3 regions of the Friedmanniella luteola genome follow, and region 3 is predicted to be linked to each of the others. Evidence: predicted binding sites of a transcription regulator. Region 3 holds the regulator's gene; each other region holds the start of a gene.

What was found. Region 3 encodes LexA, which represses DNA repair genes until DNA is damaged. Its sites were predicted from a motif close to TCGAACANNTGTTCGA; they were not measured.
Positions count from the first base shown of each region.
Region 1: the regulator LexA is predicted to act here: its motif matches at 5,328-5,343, upstream of ruvC (crossover junction endodeoxyribonuclease RuvC).
Region 2: the regulator LexA is predicted to act here: its motif matches at 6,829-6,844, upstream of BLT72_RS10965 (HNH endonuclease signature motif containing protein).

Region 1 is NZ_LT629749.1:2,359,327-2,369,545, reverse strand. It holds gene BLT72_RS11220 (N-acetylneuraminate synthase family protein) at 1-118, shown strand, start outside; gene BLT72_RS11215 (hypothetical protein) at 121-1,158, shown strand; gene priA (bifunctional 1-(5-phosphoribosyl)-5-((5-phosphoribosylamino)methylideneamino)imidazole-4-carboxamide isomerase/phosphoribosylanthranilate isomerase PriA) at 1,220-1,984, shown strand; gene BLT72_RS11205 (HAD-IB family hydrolase) at 1,981-4,341, shown strand; gene BLT72_RS11200 (YebC/PmpR family DNA-binding transcriptional regulator) at 4,479-5,240, shown strand; gene ruvC (crossover junction endodeoxyribonuclease RuvC) at 5,391-5,993, shown strand; gene ruvA (Holliday junction branch migration protein RuvA) at 5,990-6,595, shown strand; gene ruvB (Holliday junction branch migration DNA helicase RuvB) at 6,600-7,661, shown strand; gene yajC (preprotein translocase subunit YajC) at 7,808-8,266, shown strand; gene secD (protein translocase subunit SecD) at 8,317-10,080, shown strand; gene secF (protein translocase subunit SecF) at 10,080-10,219, shown strand, end outside.
Region 2 is NZ_LT629749.1:2,306,201-2,316,419, forward strand. It holds gene metH (methionine synthase) at 1-1,444, opposite strand, end outside; gene BLT72_RS10940 (PAC2 family protein) at 1,606-2,454, shown strand; gene BLT72_RS10945 (AI-2E family transporter) at 2,527-3,696, shown strand; gene rpe (ribulose-phosphate 3-epimerase) at 3,673-4,320, opposite strand; gene BLT72_RS10955 (RsmB/NOP family class I SAM-dependent RNA methyltransferase) at 4,342-5,730, opposite strand; gene fmt (methionyl-tRNA formyltransferase) at 5,732-6,655, opposite strand; gene BLT72_RS10965 (HNH endonuclease signature motif containing protein) at 6,865-8,244, shown strand; gene BLT72_RS22225 (primosomal protein N') at 8,324-10,219, opposite strand, start outside.
Region 3 is NZ_LT629749.1:1,605,370-1,615,588, reverse strand. It holds gene BLT72_RS07620 (ABC transporter permease) at 1-62, shown strand, start outside; gene BLT72_RS07615 (GbsR/MarR family transcriptional regulator) at 59-574, shown strand; gene BLT72_RS07610 (nicotinate-nucleotide adenylyltransferase) at 602-2,008, opposite strand; gene BLT72_RS07605 (vitamin B12-dependent ribonucleotide reductase) at 2,170-5,046, opposite strand; gene nrdR (transcriptional regulator NrdR) at 5,298-5,846, opposite strand; gene BLT72_RS07595 (DUF2752 domain-containing protein) at 6,110-6,529, opposite strand; gene BLT72_RS07590 (hypothetical protein) at 6,592-6,972, opposite strand; gene lexA (transcriptional repressor LexA) at 7,236-8,072, shown strand; gene BLT72_RS07580 (ATP-dependent DNA helicase) at 8,097-10,058, opposite strand.

The DNA of each region.
Region 1 (10,219 bases), 750 kb from region 3:
CACCGAGTCCCTCGGCGACGGGGTCAAGAAGATCTACGACGGCGAGCTCGCCGCCATGAAGAAGCTGCGCCGCGTGCAGTCCGGGGCCGAGCCGCAGCTCGCCAGCACGGGCAGCTGAGCGTGCGCTCGTCGGCCCTGGTGGAGAGCCCCGCCCAGCTGCTGAACGTGGTCGAGTGGGCCCACCAGGCCGGCGAGCCCCGGGACGACCTCACGGTCATCGTGCTGGCCCCCACGAACGAGGCCACCCGCCGCCAGCTGCGGGCGATGTCCGCGCTGGCCCGGGAGGACGGCCTCGAGGTCCTCTGGCACGAGCCGCGGCTGGGCGGGGCGGCCACGGCCCGCACCGTCCGCTCGCTGGCCAGCGAGCTCTCCGGCGTCGAGCGCCTCGTGATCGGCGACCCGTTCTCCGGCGTCCTGCAGGTCGTGATGAGCATCAGCCGCGCGCCCGAGGTGGTGATCGTCGACGACGGCACCGCCACCCTCGAGTTCGCCCGGCAGTGGGTCGCCGGTGAGCACCTCGCCCGCTGGCACAGCGTGGCCACCCCCGGGCACCGCCGGCAGATCAGCCACTTCGCCCGCGAGCAGATCTCCGGCTCGGTCCGCCGCCGCATCAGCCCCGAGTCGGGCTGCCGCCTCGCGCTGTTCACCAGCCTCGACGTGGAGCTGCCCCGGGCCCACGTCGGTCGCAACACCTTCGCCTGGGTGCGCTCCCGCTTCCCGGTCCCCGAGGTGAAGCTGGGCTCCGACCTCATCGGCACCTCCCTGGTCGAGACCGGCGTCGTGGACGCCGACGCCTACCTCGGCGGGGTCGCCAGCCTCGTCGAGCAGTACGCCGTCGACCGCTACTTCGCCCACCGCAAGGAGTCCGACGCCAAGCTGGCCCGGATCGAGGGCCTCGGCGTCACCGTCGTCCGGCCCGACCTGCCCCTGGAGATCGCGGCCCGCCTCGGCGTGCTGGCCCGGCGGGTGATCAGCTTCCCGTCCACCGTCGTGCACACGCTGCCGCTGGTGCTGGCCGACACCCCGGCCGAGCTGCTGGTCTGCGACATCGACGACCGCTGGTACACCGCGGGCACCACGCCGAACTCGGAGCGCTTCCTCGGGGCTGTCAGCGCCTCGGCCCGCAGCCGCTTCGGGCTCGCTGCCGTCGCCTGCTGACCGGGTGCGGGGCCGCCGGGACGTGGCCGGGGCGTGGTCGCTCCTCCGGTAGGGTCGTCGGGTGAATTCGCAGAGCCCCTTGGTCCTGCTGCCCGCCGTCGACGTCTCCGGCGGCCAGGCGGTGCAGCTGGTGCAGGGCCGGCTCGGTTCGGAGAAGGTGTTCGGGGACCCGCGGGCCGCCGCCCAGCGCTGGCAGGACGCTGGCGCGGAGTGGATCCACCTGGTCGACCTGGACGCCGCGTTCGGGCGGGGCAGCAACGCCGAGATCATCGCCGAGATCGTCTCCCACCTCCACCTGCAGGTGGAGCTGTCGGGCGGCATCCGCGACGACGAGACCCTCGAGCGGGCCCTGGCCACCGGCTGCCGCCGGGTCAACATCGGCACCGCCGCCCTCGAGCGCCCCGCGTGGTGCGAGGAGATCATCGCCGCGCACGGCGACCGCATCGCCATCGGCCTCGACGTCCGCGGCACCCGGCTCGCCGCCCGCGGCTGGACCTCGGAGGGCGGGGAGCTCGACGAGACCCTGGACCGGCTCGACCGGGCCGGCTGCGCCCGGTTCGTGGTCACCGACGTGGCCTCCGACGGCATGCTGAGCGGGCCCAACCTGGAGCTGCTGCGGCACGTCTGCGCCCGCACCGACGCCCCCGTGGTCGCGAGCGGCGGCATCTCCAGCCTCGAGGACGTGGTGGCGCTGCGCGACCTCGTCCCGGTCGGCGTCGAGGGCGCGATCATCGGGACCGCCCTGTACGTCGGCAACTTCACCATCGAGGAGGCTCTCCGGGCCGCCTCGCTGCCGCTCGCCACCCCCGAGGAACCGACCCCATGACGGCTGCTGCCGACACGTCCAGCCGACCGACCGTGGTGCGCGACGCCGACCACCCCGCCCCCCGGCTCGACGGCCGGCTGCGGGACCTGCTGGCGGGGCAGAAGATCGTCATGACCGGCGTCACCGGCTTCATCGGCGAGCAGCTGCTGTGGAAGATCCTCACCGAGCTGCCGGACACCCGGCCCTCGGTCCTGGTCCGCCGCAAGGGCTCGGCCTCGGCCCGCGACCGCGTCGTCTCCCTGGTCAAGAAGGCGATCTTCGCCGACGTGCGCGACGCGGCGGGCGGCGCCGAGGCGCTGGTCGACGCCCGCATCGAGGTCATCGAGGGCGACCTGCCGAACGTGCCGGCGCTGCCGCGCGACCTCGACGTCCTCGTGCACTGCGCGGGCGACGTCTCCTTCGACCCGCCCATCGACCAGGCCTTCACCACCAACGTGGTGGGCACCAAGGCCCTGATGGAGCGGATGATCGAGGCCTGCCGCGACGAGGACGGCCGTGCCGTCCGCGTCCCGCACTACGTGCACATCTCCACCGCCTACACGGCGGGCCGCCGCCGCGGCGCCATCCCGGAGGGGCCGCAGGAGCACAGCGTCGACTACGCGGCCGAGACCGCGGCCGGGCTCGCCATGCGGGAGCTCGTCGAGGCGGAGTCCCGGATGCCCGACCGGCTGACCACGCTGCGCAAGGAGGCCGAGCGCCAGCACCGTCGCGCCGGCTACCTGACCACGGCGGCCGACACCGAGCGCCGCCGCACCGAGTGGGTGCAGGCCGAGCTCGTCCGCGCGGGCACCGAGCGGGCCCGCTCGCTCGGCTGGACCGACGTCTACACCTTCACCAAGGCCCTCGGCGAGCGGGTGGTCGCCGACCTGGGGGCGGAGATCCGCGTCTCGGTGGTCCGGCCGGCCATCGTCGAGTCGTCCTGGGCGCACCCCTACCCGGGGTGGATCGAGGGCTTCAAGATGGCCGAGCCGTTGATCCTGGCCTACGGCCGCGGCGAGCTGCCCGAGTTCCCCGGTTCGCCGGACTCGGTGCTCGACATCGTGCCGTGCGACCTCGTCGTCAACGCGATCATCGCCGTCTGCGCCACCGCCCCGACGGTCGGCCGCCCGGAGTTCTACCACGTCAGCTCCGGCGCCCGGAACCCGTTGACCATCGCGGGGATCTACGAGCTGATCCGGCACTACTTCACCGAGCACCCGCTGGAGCGCACGGCCAAGCCGGGCGAACCGCTGCCCGAGTGGGACTTCCCGGGCTCCTCCTCGGTCGGCCGGCTGCTGGCGAGCTCGGAGCTCGCGCACTCCCTCGCCGAGCGGCTGCTGGCCCGGGCGCCGCGCTCGGACCGGACCCGGCAGGCCGCCCGCAGCCTCGACAAGTTCCGCCGCCGGCTGGACTTCCTGCGGCGCTACCACGGCCTCTACAACGAGTACGCCCAGTCCGAGCTGCACTTCGTCGACGACGCGACGCTGGCCCTGACCCGCTCGCTGCACCCCGACGACGTCGAGGCGTTCGCCTTCGACACCGCGGTCTACGACTGGAAGACCTACATCGAGGACGTGCACTGCCCCTCGATCACCACGTCGGTGCGCCGGATGGACGCCCTGCGGAACAAGCGCGGGTCCCGGCCCAGCACCATGAAGGACCTCAGCAAGGACACGGCCGGCGCCTCGGCCGTCGCGATCTTCGACCTGGACGGCACCATCATGTCCACCAACGTGGTCGAGCAGTACCTGTGGTCGCGCCTGCCCGAGCTGTCCCCGGCGGGCCAGGTGGCCGAGGTCGGGCAGGTCGCCCGCCGGCTGCCCGGCTACCTGCTGGCCGAGCAGCGGGACCGCGGCGACTTCCTGCGGGCGGTCTACCGCCGCTACCGCGGCCTCGACCTGGCCGAGCTGGAGCACCGGGTCGACACGACGATGGCCCCGGCGATCCTCAGCCGGGTCTCCGCGGAGGCGTTGGAGCGGATCGAGCAGCACCGCGCCGCCGGGCACACCACCATCCTCATCACCGGCGCCGTCGAGACGCTCACCCGGCCGCTGCGGGAGTACTTCGACGTCATCGTGGCCGCCCAGCTGGCCACCGACGCCGACGGCCGCTGCACGGGCTTCCTGGCCCGGCCGCCGCTGGTGGGGGAGTCCCGGGCGGCGTGGCTCAAGCACTACGCCTCGCTGCACGGGGTCGACCTGACCCGCAGCTTCGCCTACGCCGACTCCCACTCCGACCTGCCGATGCTGCAGACCGTCGGCCACCCCGTCGCCGTCAGCCCCGACATCCCGCTGATGCGCGCCGCCGGGAAGAGCCAGTGGTCGATCGTCGCGTGGAAGACCAAGCCCTCCACGCCGCGGTGGCAGATCCCCCGGTAGTCGTGTCCGTCCTCGCTCCGCTCGGACGCGGAGGGGGCTCCTGGCCGCCCCGGTGGAGGTCAGGTCTTGTCGGCCGCCCTCGCGTCGGTCGGGCTCGGTAGTGCTGACTCTCGGCGCCTGGCCTTAGAATCGCCCCCATGTCGGGACACTCCAAGTGGGCAACCACCAAGCACCAGAAGGCCGTCGTCGACGCGCGCCGGGCCAAGTCGTTCGCGAAGCTGATCAAGAACATCGAGGTCGCCGCCCGTCTCGGCGGCGGTGACGTCGACGGCAACCCGACGCTCTTCGACGCGATCCAGAAGGCCAAGAAGACCTCCGTCCCGAAGGACAACATCGACCGCGCGGTGAAGCGTGGGTCCGGGGCCGAGTCGGGCGGCGCCGACTACGAGACGCTCATGTACGAGGCCTACGGACCCGCCGGCATCGCCATGCTCATCGAGTGCCTGACCGACAACCGGAACCGCTCCGCCTCCGAGGTCCGCGTCGCGGTGACCCGCAACGGGGGCACGATGGCCGACTCCGGCTCGACCGCCCGGGTGTTCAGCCGCAAGGGCGTCGTCGTGGTCCCGAAGCAGCAGGGCGACCGGACGCTGGCCGAGGACGACGTCCTCGAGGCGACGCTGGACGCCGACCCCGAGGAGGTCAACGACCTGGGGGAGAGCTTCGAGGTCATCTCCGACCCCGCCGACACCGTCCGGGTGCGGACCGCGGTCCAGGAGGCCGGCCTGGACTACGACTCCGCCGAGGTCTCCTTCGTCCCGGAGTTCACCCAGGAGGTCGACGCCCCGACCGTCGAGAAGGTCATGAAGATCATCGACGCCCTCGAGGACTCCGACGACGTCCAGAACGTCTACGCCAACTTCGACGCCTCCGACGAGGTCCTCGCGTCGATCAGCTGACGCCGAGCCCGTCGCCCGCTCCCTGAGCCCGTCGAAGGGCGCACGGCGCGCCGTCCGGGCCGACCCGGCCCCGCCTCGTAGGGTCAAGCGAACACCTGTTCGACGCGAGGACCGGGCGCCGCCCGGACGAGGAGTGACGCCGTGCGCGTGCTGGGCATCGACCCCGGGCTGACCCGCTGCGGCCTCGGCGTCGTCGACGGCGTGCCCGGGCGTCCGCCCACCCTGGTCGCCGTGGGCGTCACCCGCACCCCGCCGACGCTGGAGACCGCCCGGCGGCTGGTGCAGCTCGAGGAGTCGGTGGAGGCGTGGGTGCGCGAGCACCGACCGGACGCCGTCGCCGTCGAGCGGGTCTTCGCGCAGCACAACGTGGCCACGGTGATGGGCACCGCGCAGGCCGCGGGGATCGCCATGCTGGTCGCGGCCCGGCACGGCCTGCCGGTCGCCCTGCACACCCCGAGCGAGGTCAAGGCGTCGATCACCGGCTCGGGCCGCGCGGGCAAGGAGCAGGTGGGCGCCATGGTCACCCGCATCCTCCGGCTCACCGCCGCCCCCAAGCCGGCGGACGCCGCCGACGCGCTCGCGCTCGCCATCTGCCACATCTGGCGCGGCGGGGCCACCGCCCGCGTCGAGGCCGCCGTCGAGGCCGCCGCCCTCCAGTCCGCCCGCCAGCGCCGCGCCCACCTCCAGGCCCGGACCGCCCAGACCACCCAGGCCCGGACATCCCCGACCCGCCAGTTCCGAGGAGCCCCGTGATCGCCTCCCTCAGCGGCACCGTCCTGCAGGTCGGTCCCACCTCCGCCGTCGTCGAGGTCGGCGGGCTCGGCGTGCTCACCCTCTGCAGCCCCGGCACGGTCGCCGGCCTGCGGGTGGGCCAGCGGGCGACGCTCGCCACCTCGCTGGTCGTCCGCGAGGACTCGCTCACCCTGTACGGGTTCGCCACCGCCGACGAGCGGGAGTTCTTCGAGCTGCTGCTGACCGCCACCGGCGTCGGGCCGAAGCTCGCACAGGCCGCGCTCGCGGTGCTGCCGCCCGACCAGCTGCGCGCCGCGATCGCCAGCGAGAACCTCGTCCAGCTCTGCAAGGTGCCGGGGGTGGGCCGCAAGGGTGCCCAGCGGATGGTCATCGAGCTCAAGGACAAGATCAACGCGGTCGGGCTGTCGGCCGAGCCGCACACCGGCGCCGTCGTCCAGCCGGTCTGGCGCGACCAGGTGGCCCGCGGCCTCGTCGGCCTCGGCTGGTCGGAGAAGGACGCTGACGCCGCCTGCTCGGAGGTGGAGCCGCTGGTCGCCGCCGACCCGGACACCTCCGTCGCCGTCCTGATGCGGGCCGCCCTGCAGTCCCTGGCGCGGGGGTGAGCGCGTGAACGCCGCCGACGAGACGGAGGACCTGGGCTCGCTCGTCCAGCCCGTGGCCGACGCTGACGAGCGGGCCGCCGAGTCGGCGCTGCGCCCGACGTCGCTGGCCGAGTTCGAGGGCCAGCCGCGGGTCAGCGACCAGCTGGGCCTGGTGCTGGAGGCGGCCCGGCACCGCGGCACCGTCGCCGACCACGTGCTGCTCTCCGGGCCGCCCGGGCTGGGCAAGACGACGCTGGCCATGATCATCGCGGGGGAGATGGGGGCCCCGCTGCGCATCTCCAGCGGCCCGGCCATCACCCACGCCGGCGACCTCGCGGCCATCCTGTCCGGGCTCACCGAGGGCGAGGTGTTCTTCCTCGACGAGATCCACCGGATGTCGCGCCCCGCCGAGGAGATGCTCTACCTGGCGATGGAGGACTTCCGGGTCGACGTCGTGGTGGGCAAGGGCCCGGGCGCCACCGCCATCCCGCTGGAGATCCCGCGCTTCACCCTGGTCGGGGCCACCACCCGCGCCGGGCTGCTGCCCGGCCCGCTGCGGGACCGGTTCGGCTTCACCGCGCAGCTCGACTTCTACGACACCGCGGCCCTGGAGCACATCGTGCACCGCTCGGCCGAGCTGATCGAGGCGCGGCTCGACGCCGCCGGCGCGGCCGAGATCGCCCGACGCTCCCGCGGCACCCCCCGGATCGCCAACCGGCTGCTGCGCCGGGTGCGCGACTACGCCCAGGTCCGGGCGGACGGCCGGATCACCCCCGCCCTGGCCCGGGCGGCACTCGAGCTCTACGAGGTCGACGAGCTCGGACTGGACCGGCTGGACCGGGCCGTGCTGCGCGCCATGTGCACCCGGTTCGGGGGCGGACCCGTCGGGCTGTCGACGCTCGCGATCTCCGTCGGGGAGGAGCGGGAGACCGTCGAGGAGGTCGCCGAGCCCTTCCTGGTGCGGCAGGGGTTCCTGATGCGGACCCCGCGCGGACGGGTGGCGACACCGGCGGCCTGGCGGCACCTGGGACTGGCCGTCCCGGGCGGGGCGAGCGGTCCCGACACCGCTCCCGACCTGTTCGGCTGAGGCGCCCGGGGGTCCCGAGTGGGTAGAGTACGTCGGTCGGCGCCGCGCGCCGGCCGGCTCGACCCGACTTCGGTCGGCCATCTCGACCCGACGACCCCGACCGGTGCGCAGCCCGCGCGCTGGGTGCCCCGACGGATGCTGGAGCCATGCAGAACTACTCGACCCTGATCCTGATCGCGCTGATGGTGTTCGCGTTCTACTTCCTCATCCTGCGCCCCCAGAAGAAGCGTCAGCAGGCGGTGCAGAACACGCTCAACAGCCTCCAGCCGGGCAACCGCGTGCTGCTGGGCAGCGGGCTCTTCGGCACCATCGTCTCCCTGGGCGACCGTCAGGCCGTCCTCGAGATCTCGCCCGGCGTCGAGCTGACCGTGCTCAAGCAGGCCATCGTCCGGGCCGTCACCGAGGCCGACGAGGACACCGTGACCGACGAGGACGACCTCCTCGACGACGACGAGGTGCTGACCGACGCCGACGGCCTCGCCCCGCGCGAGACCACCTCCGACCTCGGCACCGCCCCCGGCGACCGCGACGGCTCCACCGCCGTCGCCCAGGACGTCGAGTGGCAGAACCCGTCGGCGGGGGCCGACCCCAAGCGCCCCAGCTGATCGACCGACCCTCCCCGCTCGGTCTCGCGTAGCAAGGAACCTTCCTCCCCGTGGCAGCACAGAGTGGCCGACCCGGCCGCACCCTCATCGTCCTCCTGGCCCTCGTGGTCGCGCTGGTCGGCCTGATGGGTCTGAGCAAGACCTGGACCCCCAAGCTCGGCCTCGACCTCCAGGGCGGCACGACCATCACCCTGACGGCGCAGAACACCTCGGGCACCGGCGCCGTCGACAAGACCAGCCTCGAAGAGGCGCGGACGATCATCCAGAACCGCGTCGACAGCCTCGGCGTCGGCGAGTCCGAGGTGACGACGGCCGGCGACAAGCAGATCATCGTCAGCGTCCCCAACGTCCAGGAGGACCGGCTCGTCGAGCAGGTCGGCCAGACGGCGGTGCTGCGCTTCCGGGCTGTCTACTCCGCCGAGCAGGTCGCTCCGCCCGTCACCCCCGGCGAGCAGCCGAGCGCGGCGCCCAGCGGCGAGCCCAGCGACGGCGCGTCCGCCGGGGCCCCCTCGACGGCGCCCAGCGCGACCCCGCAGGCCGGCGCCACGCCCACCGGGAACAACCGGCCGCTGCCCGGGCTGCCGACCGCCCCGCCGGCCCCGTCGACCCCCCGGCCCACCGCCGAGGGTCAGGGCACCCCGCCCGACGAGGCGATCAACTACCAGCCGAGCGACGCCGACACCGCCGACTTCGCAGCCTTCACCTGCGACCAGGCGGGTGACCAGGTCGACGTCTCCGACCAGCCGCTGTTCTCCTGCAACCGCGAGGGCACCGAGAAGTACCTGCTGGGCCCGACGCTGATCCAGGGCGACACGCTGACGGGCGCCACGGCCGGCATCCCGCAGAACGGCATCCAGTGGGTCGTCAACCTCACCTTCAACTCCGAGGGCGGCACCGCCTTCGAGAACATCACCGGGCAGCTGGCCCAGCGGACCGACCCCCAGAACCGCTTCGCCATCGTGCTGGACGGCGAGACCATCTCGGCCCCGTCGGTCAGCTCGGCCATCCCGGGCGGGCAGGCGGAGATCTCCGGGAGCTTCACCCAGGCCAGCGCCACCGACCTGGCCAACGTGCTGAAGTACGGCGCCCTGCCGCTGGCCTTCGAGGTCTCCGAGGTCTCCAACGTCTCCGCGACCCTCGGCGGTGAGCAGCTGCACGCGGGCCTCATCGCCGGTCTCGTCGGGCTGGTCCTGGTGGTCGGGTTCTGCTTCCTCTACTACCGCGGGCTCGGCATCGTCGTCATCGCCTCGCTGGTGGTGGCCGCGATCATCACCTACGCCTGCATGGTGCTGCTCGGCAGCTCGGTGGGCTTCGCGCTCAACCTGCCCGGCATCGCCGGCGCGATCGTCGCGATCGGCGTGACCGCTGACAGCTTCGTCATCTACTTCGAACGGATCCGCGACGAGGTCCGCGACGGCCGCAGCCTGCGGACCGCCGTCGAGACCGGCTGGCGCCGGGCCCGGCAGACGGTGCTGATCGCGGACGCGGTGTCCATGCTCTCCGCGATCATCCTGTTCATCCTGGCCATCGGCTCGGTGAAGGGCTTCGCGTTCACGCTCGGCCTGACCACCCTGATCGACGTGCTGGTCGTGTTCCTGTTCACCAAACCCCTGATGACGCTGCTGGCCCGGACGAAGTTCTTCGGCGGCGGCCACCGGCTGTCCGGGCTCGACCCGAGCCACCTCGGCGTGAAGGCCCTGCCCGGCGTGCGGACCCGCCGCGCCGGGTCGGCCGCCTCGGCCGCCCGCAGCGCCGGCACGCACGCCGTCGGCACGACGGCCTCGCCGGCCGCGACCCCTGGAGAGAAGTCCTGATGTCGAAGTTCAGCGATCTCGGGCACCGGCTGTACACCGGTGAGGTCTCCTACGAGTTCATCGCCCGCCGCCGCCGCTGGTACGCCCTCTCGGCGGTCCTCCTGCTGATCTCGATCGGCGCGCTCGCCCTGCGCGGGCT
Region 2 (10,219 bases), 700 kb from region 3:
CGAGGATGATGTCGCTGCGCCGCATCCCCCAGTTCTGCGTCAGGTCCTCGACGATCCGGGAGGCCACGGCGACCTTCCAGTCGCGGGTGCGGGCCTGGCCCTCCTCGTCGATCGTCAGGGCCATCACCGCCGCGCCGTGCTCGGCGACCAGCGCCATGATCCGGGTGAACCGGGAGTCGGGGCCGTCGCCGTCCTCGTAGTTGACCGAGTTGACGACGGCGCGGCCGCCGAGCCGCTCCAGGCCGGCCTGCAGGACCGCCGGCTCGGTGGAGTCCAGCACGATCGGCAGGGTCGAGGCCGTCGCCAGCCGGAAGGCCACCTCGGCCATGTCGGCGGCGCCGTCGCGGCCGACGTAGTCGACGTTGAGGTCCAGCAGGTGCGCCCCGTCGCGGATCTGGGCGCGGGCGATGTCGACGCAGTCGTCCCAGTTCTCGGCGAGCAGGGCTTCCCGGAAGGCCTTGGAGCCGTTGGCGTTGGTCCGCTCCCCGATCGAGAGGTAGCTGGTGTCCTGCCGGAACGGCACGTCGGCGTAGAGCGACGCGGCGGCCGCGACGTGCGCGGGGGCCCGCTCGACCAGCGGCCGGGCGTGCAGCCGCTCCACGACCTGCCGCAGGTGCTCGGGACCGGTGCCGCAGCAGCCGCCCACCAGGCCGAGGCCGAACTCGCCGACGAACTGCTCGAGGGCGTCCGCCAGCTCGACGGGCTGCAGCGGGTAGTGCGCGCCGTCGGAGGTGAGCTGGGGCAGCCCGGCGTTGGGCATGCAGCTCACCCCGACGCTGGCGTAGCGGGACAGGTGCCGCAGGTGCTCGCTCATCTCGGCTGGGCCGGTGGCGCAGTTGAGGCCGATCATGTCGATGCCGAGCGGCTCCAACGCGGTCAGCGCGGCGCCGATCTCCGAGCCCAGCAGCATCGTCCCGGTGGTCTCCACGGTGACGTGCACGATGACGGGCAGGTCCCGTCCGGCGTGGGCCAGGGCCCGGCGGGCGCCCAGGGTCGCGGCCTTGGTCTGCAGCAGGTCCTGCGACGTCTCGATCAGCACGGCGTCGATGCCGCCGGCCAGCATGCCCTCGACCTGCTGCTGGTAGGCCTCGCGCAGGGCGCTGTAGGAGACGTGGCCCAGCGTCGGCAGCTTGGTGCCGGGGCCGACGCTGCCCAGGACCCAGCGGGGGCGCTCCGGGGTGCTGAACGCGTCGGCCGAGGCGCGGGCCAGCCGGGCGGCGGCCTCGGCGAGCGGCAGGATCTGGTCGGCGATGCCGTACTCGCCGAGCGCCGACAGGTTGGTGCCGAACGTGTTGGTCTCGACCGCGTCGACCCCGGCGGCGAAGTAGGCGTCGTGGATGGCCCGCACGACGTCGGGCCGGGTCCGGCTGAGCACCTCGTTGCAGCCCTCGAGCTGGTCGAAGTCGTCGAGGGACAGCGCGTAGCCCTGCAGCATCGTCCCCATCGCCCCGTCGCCGATCACCACACGGGAGGACAGGGCAGAACGCAGGTCGTTGGGCACCTGTCGAGGATAGGTCCGCACCCTTCCCGGCGACCGGGGGAACCACCATGTGGCGAGCGTGCCGACCTCGGTCCCCGTCCGGAGCCGGCGGTTAGAGTGACGTCATGTCTGACGTGCCCAGCCGTGACCTCCGTGACCTGCACGACCCGGTGGTGGTGGTGGCCTTCGGCGGCTGGAACGACGCCGGCAGCGCCGCCACCGGAGTCGTGGAGCACCTGAGCGACGTCTACGAGGCCGAGCCCGTGTTCTCCATCGACCCCGACGACTTCTACGACTTCCAGGTCAACCGGCCCGAGGTGAAGCTGGACGACGACGACGACCGCGAGCTCGTCTGGCCGACCACCGAGCTGCGGGTCGCGGAGCTGCCCGACGGCCGACCGCTGGTCCTGGTGCACGGCCTGGAGCCGAACCTGCGCTGGCGGCAGTTCTGCACCCTGATCACCTCGGCCCTCAAGTCCGCGAACGCGTCGCGGGTCCACCTGCTCGGCGCCCTGCTGGCCGACACGCCCCACACCCGGCCGATCCCGGTCTCCACCTCCACCGCCAACCGCGAGCTGATGACGTCGATGGGCCTGGCCCCGTCCACCTACGAGGGCCCGACGGGCATCGTCGGCGTGCTCGCCGACGCGCTGGAGCGGACCGGGGTGCAGGTGCTGTCCTCCTGGGCGGCCGTGCCGCACTACGTGTCCCACCCGCCGTGCCCCAAGGCGACGCTGGCGCTGCTCTCCCAGCTGGAGCAGGTGCTCGACACCCCGCTCGAGCTCGGCGAGCTGCCGGAGCTGGCCCGGGCCTGGGAGCGCGGGGTGGACGAGCTGGCCGCCGAGGACTCCGAGGTCGCCGAGTACGTCACCTCCCTCGAGCAGCAGCAGGACGCGACCGACCTCCCCGAGGCGAGCGGTGAGGTCATCGCGGCCGAGTTCGAGCGCTACCTCCGGCGCCGACAGGGTCACTGAGCACCAGACGTCCGACTAGGGCAGGCTGGGGCCCGGCGCCCCCGCCTGTGATCCCGCCCGCCGAGGAGTTCCGTGCCCCGTCAAGCCACCCCCGCCCCGACCGCACCGCCGAAGTCCGACCCCGGCGTCGGCACGGCGGCCAGCCCGCCGTACTTCGGGATCGTCATCCTCGCCGCCCTGGTGATCGTCGGGGTGGGCCTGCGGTCGACCGCCAGCATCATCGCCCCGGTCTTCCTCGTGCTGACCCTGGTGATCACCGTCGCCCCGCTCCGCTCCTTCCTGGTCAAGCGACGGTGGCCGGGCTGGCTGGCCAGCGTGGTCAGCCTGCTCGCGATCTACGCGTTGCTGCTGGTGATCCTCGGTTCCGTGGTCTACGCGGTGGTCCGGCTGGTCGACAAGCTGCCGGACTACGCCAGCGCCTTCACCCGGATCTTCAACTCGCTGCTGGCCCTGTCCACCCGGCTGGGCTACGGGCAGCAGCAGATCCAGGACCTCGCCTCGTCCTTCCAGCTGAGCAGCCTCACCGCGCCGGCGCAGGCGCTGGTGGGTGCGCTGAGCGGCGGGGCCTCGCTGCTGATCCTGATCATCACCTTCGTGCTCTTCCTGGCCCTGGACTCCGGCAGCATGCGGGAGCGCATCGAGGTGATCCGGGAGACCCGGCCGCACATCGCCGACGGCCTGGTGAACTTCGCCAGCCGGGTGCGCAAGTACTGGATCGTCACCACGGCCTTCGGCCTGATCGTCGCGATCATGGACTACGTCGCGCTGCTGATCATCGGGGTCCCGCTGGCGCTCACCTGGGGCGTGCTCGCCTTCGTGACCAACTACATCCCCAACATCGGCTTCATCATCGGCGTCATCCCGCCCGCCCTGATCGCCCTGCTGGACGGCGGCCCGGGTAAGGCGCTCGCGGTGATCATCGTGTTCACGGCGATCAACGTCATCGTGCAGACGATCATCCAACCGCGGTTCACCGGGGACGCCGTCGGCATCAACGGCACGGTGGCGTTCATCTCGCTGATCTTCTGGGCCTACCTGCTGGGCGCCCTCGGCGCGCTGATCGCCATCCCGGCGACGCTGTTCCTCAAGTCGGTGCTGGTGGACAACTCGGTGCCGGCCAACTGGATCAACGGGCTGATCAGCTCGGACCCGAAGAAGGAGACCCCGGCCCGGCAGCGGCAGCGTCGCCAGCAGGAGGTGCCGCCGGCGGAACGGCAGTCAGGCCGAGGCCGCCAGGGCTAGCCGGCGCAGCTCGGTCACCATCACGTCCGGGTCGTCGGCGCCGAAGACCGACGACCCCGCGACGAAGGAGTCGACCCCGGCGGCCGCGCAGCGCTCGACCGTCTCGACCGACACCCCGCCGTCGACCTGCAGCCAGACGTCGCCGCCCACCCGGTCCAGCAGGGCACGGGTGCGCTCGATCTTGGGCAGGCAGAGGTCGAGGAACTTCTGGCCGCCGAACCCCGGCTCCACCGTCATGATCAGCACCATGTCCAGCTCGGGCAGCAGGTCGGCGTAGGGCTCGATCGGGGTCGCCGGCTTCAGCGCCATCGACGCCCTGGCCCCCCGGGCCCGCAGCTCCCGGGCCAGGCGGACCGGGGCGGCGGCCGCCTCGACGTGGAAGGTGACCGACTCCGCGCCGGCCTCGGCGAAGGCGGGCGCCCACCGGTCGGGGTCGGTGATCATCAGGTGCACGTCGAGCATCATCGGCGTGGCGGCCCGGATCGACTCCAGCACCGGCAGGCCGAGCGTCAGGTTCGGGACGAAGTGGTTGTCCATCACGTCCACGTGCAGCCCGTCGGCCCCGGGCACGGACTCGATCGCCGACTGCAGGTTGGCGAAGTCGGCGGCGAGCAGGCTGGGCATGATGCGGACCACGAGCCGACTCTAACGTGACGGGTCGTCCGCCCCCGCGGCCGCGGCGGCACCCACCCGCAGGTACGCGGCGAACATCGCGTCGGTGCCGTGCCGGTGGGGCCAGAGCTGCAGGAAGTCGCCCAGGGCCGCCCCGGGCACGTCCGGCAGCAGCCCGGCCGCCGGCAGCACCGTCACGTCGTCCCGCCCGGCCAGGGTCTCGGTGACGACGTCCACGGTCTCGCGCCGGTGCGGTGAGCAGGTGACGTAGCCGACCACCCCGCCCGGTGCGGTGGCGTCGAGCGCCGACGCGAGCAGCGCGCACTGGAGGGGGTGGAGCTGCTCCACTGCCGTGTCGGCCCGGCGCCAGCGCGCCTCGGGCCGGCGGCGCAGCGCACCCAGACCGGTGCAGGGCACGTCGACCAGCACCCGGGCGAAGGTGGCCCGAGGCCAGGCCGGGCGGGTGCCGTCGGCCTGGAGGACGAGGCTGCGGTCGGCCGCGTGCCCCCGGAGCCCCGACGCCACCAGCGTGGCGCGGTGCGCCGACGGCTCGACCGCGACCACCGGGCCGTCGCCCTCCCCCAGCAGCCCGGCCAGCAGGGCGGTCTTGCCGCCCGGTCCGGCGCACAGGTCGAGCCAGGGACCGGCGGGTGCGGATGCCCGGGTCAGCCCCCAGGCCACCAGCTGCGAGCCCTCGTCCTGGACGCCGGCGCGGCCCTCGCGCACCGCCGGCAGGGCCGACGGCGAGCCCGTCCAGCGGGCAGCGAAGGGCGACCACGTCGCCGGCTCCGCCCTGGCGGCCAGCAGCTCGCCGACCTCGGCCAGCCCGGGCCGGACCACCAGCGTGACCGCAGGGTTGACGTTGTCCGCCTCCAGGGCCGGCGCCAGCTCGTCCTCGGGCAGCACGTCGGCCAGGGCGTCGACGACCCAGCGCGGGTGGGCCGTCCGCAGCGCGAGCGTGTCGCGACGGTCGAGCCCGGCGCCGAGCAGGTCCAGCCACCCCTCGAGGTCGCGGGCGGCGACCCGCCGCAGCACCGCGTTGGCCAGCCCCGTGACCCGTTCCCCCACCGTGGCGGCCGCCAGGTCGACCATCGCGGCGACGGCGGCGTGGCTGGGGACCCGCAGCGCGAGCACCTGGTGGGCGCCGAGCCGGAGCAGGTCCAGCACGGCGGGCTGCAGGCTGCCGAGGGTGCGGCCGGACGCCGCGACGATGACCGCGTCGTAGGTGCCCTGCCAGCGGCACGTGCCGGCCACCAGCTCGGTGGCGAAGGCCGCGTCCCGGCCCTCGAGGTGCCGCTCGGCGAGCAGGTCGGCCAGCACGAGGTTGGCGTAGGCGCCGTCCCCGTTGACCAGCCGGAGGGCGTCGAAGGCGAGCCGGCGGGCGCGGTCGGGCTTGCGCCGTCCGCGGGCGGGTGCGGCCACCTCAGGCGCCCAGCGCCGCGTCGACCGGCAGCTGGACCCCGCGCGCCCAGTCGGCGGCGGCCATCGGCCGCTTGCCCGGGGCCTGCACCTGGCCGAGCCGCAGCGGGGTGCTGCCCGTGCCCACGAGCACCGCCGCCTTCCCCACCTGCAGCCGGCCGGGGGGCAGGGCCCCGTCGACGGGCACCGCCGGGCCGAGCTTCAGCCGTTCGCCGTCGAGCGTCGTCCAGGCGCCGGGGGCGGGCGTGCACCCGCGGATCCGGCGGTCGACGACCTCGGCCGGGAGCGTCCAGTCGACGCGGGCGTCGTCGACCTCGATCTTCGGGGCGAAGCTGACCCCCTCCACCGGCTGCGGCTCCGCGGTGAGGGTGCCGTCCTCGATCCCGTCCAGCGTCTGGACCAGCAGCTCCGCGCCGGAGACGGCGAGCCGCTGCAGGAGGTCGCCCGCCGTGTCGTCCGGCCGGACCGGCTCCGAGACCCGCAGGTAGGTGGGACCGGCGTCCAGCTCCAGGACGATCTGGAACGTCGTCGCCCCGGTGACCGCGTCACCGGCCAGCAGGGCGTGCTGGACCGGGGCCGCGCCGCGCCACGCGGGGAGCAGCGAGAAGTGCAGGTTGACGAAGCCGTGCCGGGGCACGTCGATGACGCGCTGCGGCAGCAGCGCGCCGTAGGCGACGACCGGGCAGCAGTCGGGGGCGAGCGCGATGAGCCGGGCGACGAAGTCCTCGTCCCGCGGCCGGCGGGGGGTCAACGTCTCCAGGCCCAGCTCGGCCGCCCGCGCGGCCACCGGGCTCGGGGTCAGCTTCTTTCCCCGCCCCGCCGGGGCGTCGGGGCGGGTGACGACCGCGACGACGTCGTGGCGGGAGGCGACCAGCGCCTCCAGCGGGGGCAGGGCCACCTCAGGGGTCCCGGCGAAGACGATGCGCACCGGACGAGCCTAGTGGCCGGTCGACCGTGGGCCGCCGCGGTGCACGGGCTGGCCGGGGTCGGCGCTGGTGCCCGGCTGACCCGTCCCGTCGCCGTCAGACCCCGACCGTCGCCGACCGAGTGGTGTTGTCCGTACCGGCTCAGGTGTTGTCCGTGGTCCGCCGAGCATCGTATTCGAACACAGGCTCGAATAGCCTTCGGGCATGGACGGTGAGGTGGGGACGACCACGGCAGTGGCCAGGCGGCTGGCGGCGCTCGACCAGGCCGTGGCCGACCTGCTGGCCGCGGTGGAGGCGGGCGGCCTGGACCAGCTGGACGCCGTCGGTCTGGTGGCCTTCCTGCAGGACCTGGAGCTGGTGCGGAACCCGGCTGCCGCTGGTCGACCACCGCGCGCTGCGGGATGCGGCCGCACGCGATGTCGCCGGCACCCTCGGCCAGGGACGCCTCACCCGGGTGCTCACGCAGGCGCTGCGGATCTCCCCCGCCGAGGCCTACCGCCGGGTCCGGGCGTCGGAGCAGGTCGGCGACCGGGTCAGCCCGCTCGGCGCGCTGCTCCCGCCCCTCCGGCCGGGGCTGGCCGCCGCGCAGCGTGACGGCCGGGTCACACCCGACCAGGTCGAGATCATCCGCCGCGGGCTCCTCCGGGTCGACGGCCCCGGCTACGACCGGGCAGCGGTCAGCCGGGGCGACCGCGAGCTGACCGATCTCGCCCTCGTCTTCGGCCCCGGTGACCTGCGTGTCTGCACCGAACGGTGGGTCGACCACCTCGACGGGGACGGCAGCCGACCCCAGGAGCGGCTGAACGAGGACCGTCGCCACGTCGAGCTCCGAGCCGCCCGCGACGGCAGCTGGCGCGGCGAGCTCCGTCTGACCGGACCCGTCGGCGTCAAGCTCCGAGCCGTGCTGGACCCCTTGGCCAGACCGCGGACCGACACCGTGCCGGGTCTCCAGGTCGGGACGGTGGAGGTCCCGGACGAGCGGACCCACGGCCAGCGGGTGCACGACGCGCTCGAGGAGGTCTGCGACCGCATCCTCCGCTCCGGTGACCTGCCCGAGTCGGGCGGCATCCCGGCCACGGTCCTCGTCACCATCGACCACGACAGCCTGCGCGAACGCACCGGCTTCGGCCAGACCTCGGACGGCACCCTCATCCCGACGGGGACGCTGCTGGAGCTCGCCTCCGCCGCCGAGATCATCCCGACCGTGCTCGACCGCGCTGGGGCGGTCCTGACCCTGGGCCGCACCCGGCGGATCGCCTCCCCCAGCCAGACCCTCGCCCTCGCCGCCCGCGACCGGGGGTGCAGCTTCCCCGGCTGCGACCTCCCGCCCACGTGGTGCGAACGCCACCACATCGTCCCCTGGATCGAGGGCGGACCCACCGACCTCGACAACCTGACGCTGCTCTGCCGCTACCACCACCACAACTTCGCCTCCCGGGGCTGGACCTGCCGCCTCGGTGAGGACCGCCTGCCCGAGTGGATCCCGCCCCGGCTCGTCGACCACGACCAGCAGCCGCTGCGCAACACCCGCCTCGCGCTGCCGCGGACCGGCCCGCCGGTCCGAGCACCCGCCCTCACCTCCACGGGATGACCGGAGCACCCACCACCCTGAGCCGTCGACCTGCTCCGGACTCGCGCCGCGCGCTCGTCGGCTCCCGTGCGCGGGAGGGCTAGCCGACGGTGACGGGGTCGACGCGGATCCGCAGGGCACCGTCACTCTTGCGGGCGCTGCGGATGGCCGCGACGTCCTTGGCGGCCCGCACCAGGGCGGCGCCCTCGGACCGCGGGGCGCGCAGGGTGAGCCGGGACAGCCCGACGTCGCCCGCCAGCGCGGCGGGCTCGCCCGGGCGGCGCTCGGGCGGCAGGGCGACAGGCCCCAGGAGCTCGGCGTTCGGAGGCAGCTGGGCCAGCTCGATGAACTCGGCCAGCGCCTCGGGCCGGCCCTCGACCGTCACCAGCTTGGCGGCCGGCGGGAAGTGGGCGTCCGCCCGGTCGACCAGCTCGCGCGAGGCCAGCCCTGCCGGGTCGACCCGGACCAGCGCCTGCAGGGCACGACCGGAGCTCTCCCCCACCGCGATCACCGAGCCGCCGTCGCTGCCGCTGCGGACGAGGGCGACGGCGTTGAGCCAGCGCCGCAGCGCCTCCTCGGTCGCGCGCAGGTCGGCGCGGAGCAGGAGCAGCGGGGTGTCGAGCAGCACTGCTCCGGCGTACCCGCCCTCCGCCCGCGGCTCGGCCCCCGGGGTGGCCACGACGATGGCCGACGTGGCCGGCACGGTCGCCGCGACCTGGCCGGCGCTCGACTGCCGGACGGCCGTGCCGGGGAACGCCTTGCCGAGCTCCTCGGCCGTCCGCTCGGACCCGACCACGGGCGCGCGGAAGCGGTGCGACCCGCAGATCGGGCACTCCCAGCCGACCTGCAGCCGTCCGCACCAGGTGCAGGTGGCCTGCGGCCCGTCCCCCGTCCGCCCGCGCCCGGCGCGGGTGGGGCCGCCGCAGTGCCGGCAGCGGGCGGGCTCGCGGCAGTCCTGGCAGACGAGCGCGACGAGGTAGCCGGCCCGGGGCACCTGCACCAGCACCGGCCCCTGCGGCAGCACGGACCGCATCAGCGTGAAGACCTCGTGCGGCAGCCGGGCGGCGCGGGCGGCCGGGTCGCGCTCGAGGGCCCGGTCGGTGTCGGCGCTGACCTTGACGTGCGGGGCGGTGTGCCGGAGTGCGACGCGGTCCTGGGCCAGCTCGCGCAGCCAGCCCTGCTCCACCCAGGCCTGCACCTCGGCGGTCCGGGCGTAGCCGGCGAACAGCGCGCCGGCGCCCTGCTGGGCGGCGCGCAGCGCCAGCACCTCGCGGGCGTGCGGGTAGGGTGCGCGCGGCTCCGCCAGCAGGTCGTCGCCGTCGTCCCAGAGCGCCACCAGCCCGAGGTCGCGGACCGGTGCGAAGGCGGCCGCCCGGTTGCCGATCACCACCTTGACCTCGCCGCGCAGCGCCCGCAGGAAGGCCCGGTAGCGCGCGGCGGGGCCGGCTTCGGCGACGAGCACCGCGAAGCCGGTCGGCCCCAGCGCCGCCGCGCAGGCCTGCTTGAGCTGCTCCACGTCCCGCTGGTCGGGGACCACGAGGACCGCGCCCCGTCCGCCCTCGACGGCGGCCCGGGCCGCCGCGGCCAGTCCGAGGGCCCAGTCCCCGCTCGCGTCGGCGCTGGGCGTGACCTGCCACGCGGCGCGGGGGCTCCGGCCGTCGGCGAGCGCGGCCAGGTACCCCGGACCCGCGGGGTACGCGCCGAAGGGCTGCGGCGGGGCGTCGGGCAGGTCGGCGGACGGGCCGGCGCCGGGCGCCGCCTTCTCGGTCGCGGCGTGCCGGGGCGGCACCGCCAGCCGCATCACGTCGGAGAAGCTGCCCGCGTAGTGGTCGGCGACGCCGCGGACCAGCCGCGCCACCTCCGGGGTGAGCACGGGTTCGGCCGAGACGACCTTGGCGAGCGGGCTGAGCGCCCCGTCGTGGTCGCTGGCCTCCCGGCGCTCCAGCAGGAAGCCGTCGCGCTGCTTGCCGGCGAAGCGCACCCGGACGCGGGCGCC
Region 3 (10,219 bases):
TCGCGCTGGCTCTCGCCGGCGCGGCCGCCCTGGCCCTGCGTCGGCGGGACCTCACCGCGTGACCGCCGAGCCACCCACCGAGCTCCTGGCCGGCGCCGCCACGGAGCTGGCCCACCAGGGGTTCCCGGCCATGCCGGCCCGGGTGATCATGGCGCTGACGGCCAGCGAGGAGGGCCGGCTGACCGCGGAGGAGCTGGCCACCCGACTCACCGCCAGCCCGGCCGCGATCTCCGGGGCCGTCCGATACCTGGGCACGCTCGGCTTCATCCGGGCCGGGACGCTGCCGGGTTCCCGGCGGCACGTCTACACGCTGCCCCACAGCCCCTGGTACACGGCGACGCTCACCCGGCCGGGGCTCTACCGCAACCTGACGGAGCTGCTGGCCGCCGCGGCCGCGCGGATGGGCGAGGACTCCGCCGCCCGGGACCGGATCGAGGAGATGGTCGACTTCTTCCGGTTCTTCGAGCGGCGGATGCCCGAGCTGCTGGAGGAGTGGCACCAACAGCGGCCGGACCGGCGCCGAGCGGGGACCGACGTGCGCCGCGGGCCCGCCCCGGGGCCGCCGACGGGGTGAGCCGCGGGCCGGAGCCGGCCGAGCCCCTCAGCCGGCCGGTTCGCGGTACTCGAAGAAGGCCCGCTTCTTGATCAGCTCGGCGACGGCCGCCGGCACCATGGGCTCCCACGCCTGGTCGCCGCAGGCGATCCGGCGCAGCACGTCGCGCGACAGGATCGGCAGGTACTCCGGCTTGAACTGGTCGAGGTGGACGAAGCTGCCGCGCTGGGCCAGGTAGTCGAAGAGCAGCTGGGTGCCATGACCGACGTCGAGGTCCTCGACGGTGACGACCGCACCGTCCTCGGGCCGCCTCATCGGGTAGACGAACAGCTTGAGGTCGTTCTTGAACAGCCGGCCCAGGCTCTCGAGGAGGCCGCCCTGCATCTGCGTGTGGTTGGACTCGTCGAAGAGGTCGGCCAGGCTGGGGACCCCCATGACGATCCCGATCCGCTCGGTCGTGCGGGCGGCCAGGTACTGGGCCAGCCGGTTGTACTCGAAGTAGTCGGAGATCAGCACCGTCATCCCGCACGCGGCCAGCAGGTCGGCGCGCGCGAGGAAGTCCCGACGGTCGACGGCGCCGCCGGCCAGGAGTTTGCGCATCGAGAGCTCGGCCAGGGCCAGCACGGGCTTGCCCGCGACGGCGGGGTCCTGCTGGAACTTCTCCCGCGCGCAGTCGAGCATGTCGATGTTCACCACGGTGGGCGGGCGGAAGCTGCCGCGCTCGACGAGCACGGCGTGCTTGCGCAGCACCTCGCTCGGCTGCAGGACCTCCCGGTCGGGTCCGAACATCGCCACCCCCGACAGACCCAGGCGCACCAGCTCCAGCGCCATCAGCCGGTTGTCGACGTGGCGGAACTCGATCCCCTTGAACTGGATCATGTCGATCTCGATGCGCCCGGTGGACAGCCGGTCCAGCAGGCGCTGGACGATCTCCTCGGGCTCCTGGCGCTCGAAGAACGCGGCGTGCAGCAGGTTCACCCCGACGATGCCGAGGGCTTCCTGCTGCAGTCCGGCGTCGTCGTCGAGCATCCGCACGTGGACGACGATCTGGTTCGGCTCGTCCATCGGGTGGGCCTGGAAGCGCACGCCCATCCAGCCGTGGCACTCGTTCCCGCCGGCGTAGCTGCGGGCGACCACCGTGTCGGCGAAGGCGAAGAAGCAGCTGTCGTCACCCCGGGTGTGGGAGAGCCGGTCCACGTTGAGGTCGAGCTCGTAGTCGAGCATCGCCTGCAGGCGACCCAGGGAGACGTAGCGCTGGGACTTGCCGTAGACGGCGTCGGAGACCGCCATGTCGTACGCCGACATCGACTTGGCGATGGTGCCCGCGGCCCCGCCCGCCCGGAAGAACCAGCGGGCGACCTCCTGGCCCGCCCCGATCTCGGCGACCGTCCCGTACCAGCGCGGGTCGAGGTTGATCCGCAGGGCCTTCTGCAGCGTGTCGCCAGCGATCTCCATGCGCCCCATCCTCGGGGGTCCGGTCACCGCAGGGGAACGGCCCCGCCCGATCGCTGGACCGGGTCGCGCGCCGACGTGGCGGCCCGACCCTGCTCGGTGAGCCCCCCACGAGCACCGGCCCGGTCCCCCGAGGGGACCGGGCCGGTGCTGGTGCCTCGACGTCAGCTGCAGCCGCTGGTGGAGCCGCAGCCCTCGCAGACGTAGCAGGAACCGCTCGGCCGCATCTTCGTGCCGCAGGTCAGGCACAGCGGCGCGTCGACGCTGGTCCCGGTGAGCGACTCGAACAGCTCCGAGGTGGTGCGGGCCGTCGCCGGCGCGGGCTTCGCCACGGCGACGTCCGGCTCGTCGAGGAGGTCGGTGTCGACCTCGTCGCCCGCGTCGTTCTTGAGCGAGTCGGCCTCGGTGACGTCCTCCTCCGGCAGGTAGGACCCGGTCTCGACCTGACGCGCCCGCTCGGTGGCGGTGTAGATGCCCAGCTCGGACCGCTCGTCGAAGGACAGGTAGTCCAGCGCCAGGCGGCGGAAGATGTAGTCCATGATCGACTGCGCCATCCGGATGTCGGAGTCGTCGGTCAGACCGGCCGGCTCGAACTTCAGGTTGGTGAACTTCTGCACGAAGGTCTCCAGCGGCACGCCGTACTGCAGGCCGATGGACACCGCGATCGAGAAGGCGTCCATCACGCCGGCCAGGGTGGAGCCCTGCTTGCCGAGCTTGAGGAACACCTCGCCCAGGCCGTCGTCGGGGTAGGAGCCCGAGGTCATGTAGCCCTCGGCGCCGCCCACGGAGAAGGACGTCGTGCGGCTCGGCCGCGACTTGGGCAGCCGGTTGCGGGTCGGCCGGTAGACGATCTTCTCGACCACGGTCGGCTCGGCGGCGGCCGCCGCCTCGACCGGGGCCGCGTCCTTCTTCTTGCCCCCGTCGCTGAGCGGCTGACCCACCTTGCAGTTGTCGCGGTAGACGGCGAGCGCCTTGAGGCCGTACTTCCAGCCCTGCAGGTAGACGTCGGCGATCTCCTCGACCGAGGCCGTCTCGGGCAGGTTGACCGTCTTGGAGATCGCGCCGGACAGGAACGGCTGGGCGGCCGCCATCATCCGTACGTGACCCATGGGCTTGATGGCCCGGGCGCCCATCGCGGTGTCGAACACCTCGTAGTGCTCCGGCTTCAGGCCGGGGGCGTCGATGACGTGGCCACGCTCGGCGATGAACTCGACGATGGCCTCGACGGTCTCGGTGGCGTAGCCCATCCGCCGCAGCGCCCGCGGGATCGTCTGGTTGACGATCTGCATGGACCCACCGCCGACGAGCTTCTTGAACTTGACCAGCGAGAAGTCCGGCTCGATGCCGGTCGTGTCGCAGTCCATCATGAAGCCGATGGTCCCGGTCGGGGCCAGCACGGACGCCTGCGCGTTGCGGTAGCCGTTCGTCTCGCCCAGCTTGACCACGGCCTCCCAGGCCCGGGTCGCCCGCTGCTGCACGTGGGTGTCCAGCGTGCCCACGGTGCGCAGCGAGTCGTTGGCCGCCTGGTGCTTGCGCATGACCCGCTGGTGGGCCACCGCGTTGCGGGCGTACCCGGCGTACGGGCCGACGATCGCCGCGAGCTCGGCCGAGCGGCGGTAGGAGGTGCCGGTCATCAGCGAGGTCACCGCGGCGGCGAAGGCCCGGCCGCCGTCGGAGTCGTAGCCGTGGCCGGTCGCCATCAGCAGCGCGCCGAGGTTCGCGTAGCCGATGCCCAGCTGACGGTAGTCCCGGGTGGTCTGGCCGATCGCCTCGGTCGGGAAGTCGGCGAAGCAGATGGAGATGTCCATCGCGGTGATGATCAGCTCGACGGCCCGCTCGAACTTCTCGGCGTCGAACTGGTCGTCGTCGCCCAGGAACTTGAGCAGGTTGAGGCTGGCCAGGTTGCACGAGGAGTTGTCCAGGCTCATGTACTCCGAGCACGGGTTGGACGCGTTGATCCGACCCGACTCCGGCGTGGTGTGCCAGTCGTTGATCGTGTCGTCGTACTGGATGCCCGGGTCGGCGCAGGCCCAGGCGGCCTGGGCGATCTTGCCCCAGAGCTCGCGGGCGTCGACGGTCTCGATGACGCTGCCGTCGCTGCGGGCGCGCAGGCCGAACGGCTTGCCGTCCTCGACGGCGCGCATGAACTCGTCGTTCACCCGGACGGAGTTGTTGGCGTTCTGGTACTGGACCGAGGTGATGTCCTTGCCGCCGAGATCCATGTCGAAGCCGGCGTCGCGCAGCGCGCGGATCTTGTTCTCCTCGCTGGCCTTGGTCTCGATGAACTCCTCGATGTCGGGGTGGTCCACGTCGAGGACGACCATCTTGGCCGCGCGGCGGGTCGCCCCACCGGACTTGATGGTGCCTGCGCTGGCGTCCGCGCCACGCATGAAGGAGACCGGGCCCGAGGCCGTGCCGCCGGAGCTGAGCAGCTCCTTGGACGAGCGGATCCGGGACAGGTTCAGGCCGGCGCCGGAGCCGCCCTTGAAGATGAAGCCCTCCTCGCGGTACCAGTTCAGGATCGAGTCCATCGAGTCGTCGACGCTCAGGATGAAGCACGCGCTGACCTGCTGCGGGGACTGGGTGCCCACGTTGAACCAGACCGGGGAGTTGAACGAGAAGTACTGGTGCAGCAGCATCCAGGTGATCTCGTGCTCGAAGACCTCCGCGTCGGCCGGGGTGGCGAAGTAGCCGTGCTCCTCGCCCGCCCGGCGGTAGGTGTGCACGACGCGGTCGATGAGCTGGCGCAGCCCCTGCTCGCGCTGCGGGGAGCCGAGGGCGCCGCGGAAGTACTTCGTGGTGACGATCGTGGAGGCGTTGACGCTCCAGAAGTCGGGGAACTCCACCGCCTTCTGCTCGAAGACGGTCTCGCCGGTCTTCCAGTTGGTCTGCACGACGTCCCGGCGCTCCCACACGACGTCGTCGTACGGGTGGACGCCCGGGGTGCTGAAGACGCGGTCGATGGTCAGGCCGGCGTTCTTGCCGCGGCCGGGCCGCTTCGCGTCCGAGCGTCCGTTCGCCGGACGAGCGGTTTCGGTCATGTGGAGCCTTCCTGTGCTGCCCGGCGTCGTGCCGGACGGTGCTGACGATGGGTTACCCCGAGAGTGCGGTGGCCCCGAGGGGCCATGGCCACCCGCAGGTGGTGGCCGGTCGTGCGGTGACGCCTGTCGTGCGGCCCCCGGTCGGGCTCGCGGGGCGGGCACGTCGCAGGGGTGGAACCGGGGCTGGGCTCACGCAGACCTTCCCGGCCGCGCGAACCCTGCCCCGGGGATCGGGGGGCAGGGGCTGAGCCCTACGGCGGGGCCTTGCGGCCCGGGGTCAACCGGTGCGGGGTGAAGGCGCTGACCTTCTGGTCCGCGGCCGGGTCGGGGATGAGGGGCTCGATGCCGGTCGGGTCCTGCTCCACGCGGAGCAGCGCGATCTCGGCCTCGAAGTCGTCGACGGAGCGGAACTGCCGGTAGACGCTCGCGAACCGGAGGTAGGCCACCTGGTCGAGGTCGCGGAGCGGGCCGAGGATGGCGACGCCGACCTCGTCCGCGGGTACCTCCGGCGAGCCGGAGGCCCGCAGAGTGTCCTCGACGACCTGGCCGAGCCGCGCGAGCTGGTCCTCGGTGACCGGGCGACCCTTGCAGGCCTTCCGCACGCCACCGATGACCTTGTCGCGGGCGAAGGGCTCGACCACCCCGCTGCGCTTCACGACGACGAGCTGCATCTGCTCCACCGTGGTGAAGCGACGGCTGCAGTCCGGGCACTGACGGCGGCGACGGATGCTCGAGCCGTCCTCCGCGGTGCGCGAGTCGAGGACCTTGGAGTCGTGGTGACGGCAGTAGGGGCAGAACACGCGCGACTCCTCCCGGGGTCTCCGCCGAGCCGTCCTGGGGACAACCCTGTGCAGAGGATGTGGACCGTGCTGTGGATCGGTGTGGACGACCAACCACTACCTGTGGAGGAAGAACACCGGTGTAACTACTAGATGTAGAGAGCGTACGTCTGCACGGCCCCGACCGCAAGAGACCGGCCCACCGGGCGTGGCGCGCCGGGGCGAGCCCGCGGAAGGCGTGCCGCAGCGCCCCCGCGGACGGCGGGGGGTCGGGACGCCCGAGCTCAGAGCAGGTTGCGCAGGACGACGAAGACGGTGGCGCCCAGGAGACCCAGCAGCAGCCACCGGGTGGGGCGCACACGGATCAGACCCGCCGCCGCCCGGGCGGGGAGCCGGACGGCGGGGCCACCGAGGGCCTCGACGCTCCACAGCACCCCCAGGACGGCGAGGACGACCAGGCCGACCAGCACGACCGGGTTGTAGGCGAAGGCGGCGACGAGGTCGCCGTGCAGCAGGGCGCTCCCGAGCCGGGTGCCGCCGCAGAGGGGGCACTCCCAGCCGGTCGCCATCCGGAAGGGGCACGGGAGGCCGACGCCGGTGCCCGCGTACAGCGCGCTGAGCGTGACCCCGAAGGCAGCGACGCCGGCGAGCTGGGCGACGCCACGGGCTGCCCGGAACGGGCGGGCCGGCGCCTCGGTGCTCACCCGGCCATTCTGCCCGCAGGGCGGACCAGCGGGGTGGCCGACGGCGCCGTGCACCAGGCAGGTCAGGGCTGGACGAGGACCGTCCGGCCGGCGTCGGCGTAGCGCTCGCCGGTGACGCGGAGGGCGGTGAGCCCGACCACGGTGACCGCAGCGGTGACGATCAGCAGGGCCGTCACCAGCACCAGCGCGATCCCGCGCTCGGTCAGCCGCCAGCCGGCGGACGCGACGGCCGGGGCCGCGGGCGCGTCGACGGCGCAGGCCTGCGGACGCAGCACCCGGGTGCCGCCGGCCAGCGGACGCGCGGGCCGGGCCTGGGGGCCGGTGCCCCGTCCGGTCCGGCGCCGCGGACGTCCCGGCGCCCGGGTGGGCGACGTCGGGCGAGCGGTCGCGCGGTACCCGGCGGCCGTGGCACCCTGGGGCGCCTCGAGGGTGGTGACGTCCATGGTCAAGCTCCTCAGGAGAAGTCGAACAGACGTTCGATAGAACGTGTGTTTGATTTGTACCGCACCAGACGGCGGCTGCCAAGCACATGCGAACGCGTGTTCGACCTCGGGTCGAGAGTTCGCCGTCGTCGTGCTCATGTCCTCACCTCACCAGGGACCACTGACAGTTCTCGGGCGTCGCCGCCGCGGACCGCTCGGACGCGGTCGCGACACGCTCGAACAGGTGTTTGATTTCACCGCGGGCCTTCCCTAGATTCAGCCGCATGGCAGACCGTGACGACACCACCTCCTCCGCCGACCTCGCGCCGGGCCGCCCGGCCCGCAAGCGCGGCCGACCCAGCGCCGCCGAGGTCGAGGCGCAGCTCGGGGCCAGCGGCACGGTCCGGTCGCTGCCCGACGGGCCCGCCGACGCACACGGCCTCACGCCGCGCCAGCGGCGGATCCTCGAGGTCATCAAGGAGGCCGTGGACAGCCGCGGCTACCCGCCCAGCATCCGCGAGATGGGCGAGGCGGTCGGCCTGGCCAGCTCCTCGAGCGTCGCCCACCAGCTGAAGACCCTGGAGCAGAAGGGCTTCCTGCGGCGCGACCCCAACCGTCCCCGGGCCCTCGAGGTGCTGCTGCCCGGCGAGGCCGACAGCCGTCCGGCCGTCCCGGCCGAGGGCGCCGCGCGCCCCGTGCTGGCCGAGGCGGAGGTCGACGACACCGGTCGCGGCGACGCCTACCCGGCCCCGGTGCACGTGCCCGTGCTGGGACGGATCGCCGCCGGCGGCCCGATCCTCGCCGAGGAGCGGGTGGAGGACGTGTTCGCCCTCCCTCACCAGCTCGTCGGCCAGGGCACCATGTTCCTCCTCGAGGTCCGCGGAGACTCGATGATCGACGCCGCCATCTGCGACCGCGACTGGGTGGTGGTGCGTCAGCAGCCGACCGCCGAGAACGGGGACATCGTGGCGGCCCTGCTGAACGACGAGGCGACGGTCAAGACGTTCAAGCGGCGCGACGGCCAGGTGTGGCTGATGCCGCACAACCCCGCCTACGACCCGATCGACGGCAACCACGCCTCGATCCTGGGCAAGGTCGTCGCGGTCCTCCGCAAGCTCTGACGGCCGGCGGCGTCCGGTCCGCCCTCAGGCCTGGCCGGACAGCCGCCGCAGTGCCTGCACGACCGTCTCCCGGTCGCTCGTCTGCCACATCGGCGGCATGGAGGCGCGCAGGAAGCTTCCGTAGCGGGCGGTGGCCAGCCGCGGGTCCAGCACGGCCACCACTCCCTTGTCGTCGGTCCGGCGGATCAGCCGGCCGGCGCCCTGGGCCAGCAGCAGCGCGGCGTGCGTCGCCGCGACGCTCATGAAGCCGTTGCCCCCCGCCTCCGCCACCGCCCGCTGCCGGGCCAGGGTGAGCGGCTCGTCGGGCCGGGGGAAGGGCACCCGGTCGATGATCACCAGCGAGCAGGTCGCGCCCGGCACGTCGATGCCCTGCCACAGCGAGAGCGTGCCGAACAGGCTCGTCTGCTCCTCCGCGACGAAGCGCCGGGTCAGCTCCGAGAGCTGGGCGTCCCCCTGGCACAGCACGGTCTGCTGGGGCAGCTGCTTGCGCACGTGCACGGCCGCGGCCTCGGCGGCCCGGCGGGAGGAGAAGAGCCCGAGCGTGCGACCGCCGGCCGCCCACACCAGCTCGGCGATCTCGGCCAGCACCTCGGCGGGCATGCCGTCCCGGCCGGGGGCCGGCATCGAGCGGGTGAGGTAGAGGATGCCCTGCCGCCCGTAGTCGAAGGGCGAGCCGACGTCCAGCGCCCGCCACCGGACCGGGGCCGCCTCGTCGGTGTCGGGGCCGTCGGTGTCGCGGACGGAGCTCTCGGGCTCGGCCGTGCTGTCGTCGCGCTCGGCCGCCCGCAGCCCGACGCTGGCCGCCATGGGGGTGAACTCGCCGCCCAGCTTCAGAGTGGCGGAGGTCAGCACGATGGTCGCCTCGCCGAACACGGCGCTGCGCATCAGCCCGGCGACGCTGAGCGGCGCCACCCGGGCGGCCCTGCCCATCCGCTCGGACTCGCTGACCCAGACGACGTCGGTGGAGTGCAGGGCGGCCATCCGCTCGGCGACGTCGAAGACCTCCTTGACGGCGGCCGCCGCCTGCCGCCGCTCCCCGTCCGCCTTCTCGTCGCCACCGCTCATCTTGCTCACCGCGGTACGCGCGGCGTCGCGGACGGTCGCGCAGCCCTCGACGAAGGCCGACGCCGCGTTCTCGACCCGCTCCAGGGGCGCGCCCTCCAGCGCCCCCCGCAGCGTCTCGGCCGACTCCAGCAGGTCGAGCGCGACGTCGTCGTCCAGGTGCACCATGGCGCGCCGCGCGACCCGCTCGATCTGAGCCGGCGTCAGCTCGGCGGAGGCCGCCCCCGTCACCCGGGCCACCAGCTCGTGGGCCTCGTCGATGATCACGGCGGAGTGCTCGGGCAGGGCGGTGCCGCCGTGCATGGCGTTGATGGCGAGCAGGGCGTGGTTGGTGACCACGAGGTCGGCCGACCGCGCCGCCTCGCGCGACTTCTCGACGAAGCACTCGTCACCGAAGGGGCAGCGCTGCGCCCCCAGGCACTCCCGGACCGGGATGGAGACCTGCTGCCAGCCCCGGTCGGTGTGGCTGGGCGCGCCGTCCCGGTCGGCGACGCCGCCGCTGGTCGCCTCCTCCTCGGCCCACTCCCGCAGGGCGAGCACCTCGGCGCCCAGCGCCGACTCGGGGCTGGCCTTGGGCGTGATGGTGCTGGCCAGGTCGGCGGCGCTGATCAGCGTGCTCTGGTCGGTCTCGCTGCCGTCGCGGACGCGGAGCAGGCACGCGTAGTTGGTGCGGCCCTTCAGCACGGCGTGCTTGGGGCGGCGGCCGGTCACCTTCTGCACCGCGTCCAGCGCGGCCGGGATGTCGTTGTCGGCCAGCTGGGACTGCAGGGCGAGGGTGGCGGTCGCGATGACGATCCGCTCCCGCGAGCGGGCCAGCCGGACGAGCGTCGGCGCCAGGTACCCGAGGGACTTGCCGGTGCCGGTGCCGGCCTGGATCAGCAGGTGCCGGCCGGTGGCCAGGGCGTCGTCGACGGCGTCGGCCATGGCGACCTGCCCCGGCCGCTCACGGCCGCCGATCTTCTCCACCGCGGCGACGAGGACGTCCCGGTGGCCGGCCGCAGTCGCCGTCGGGCGGGTCGTGGCGGTGGCGGGGGTCACCGAAGAACTCTAACGGCCGCCACCGACAGGTCCCTCCGCGCGCGACG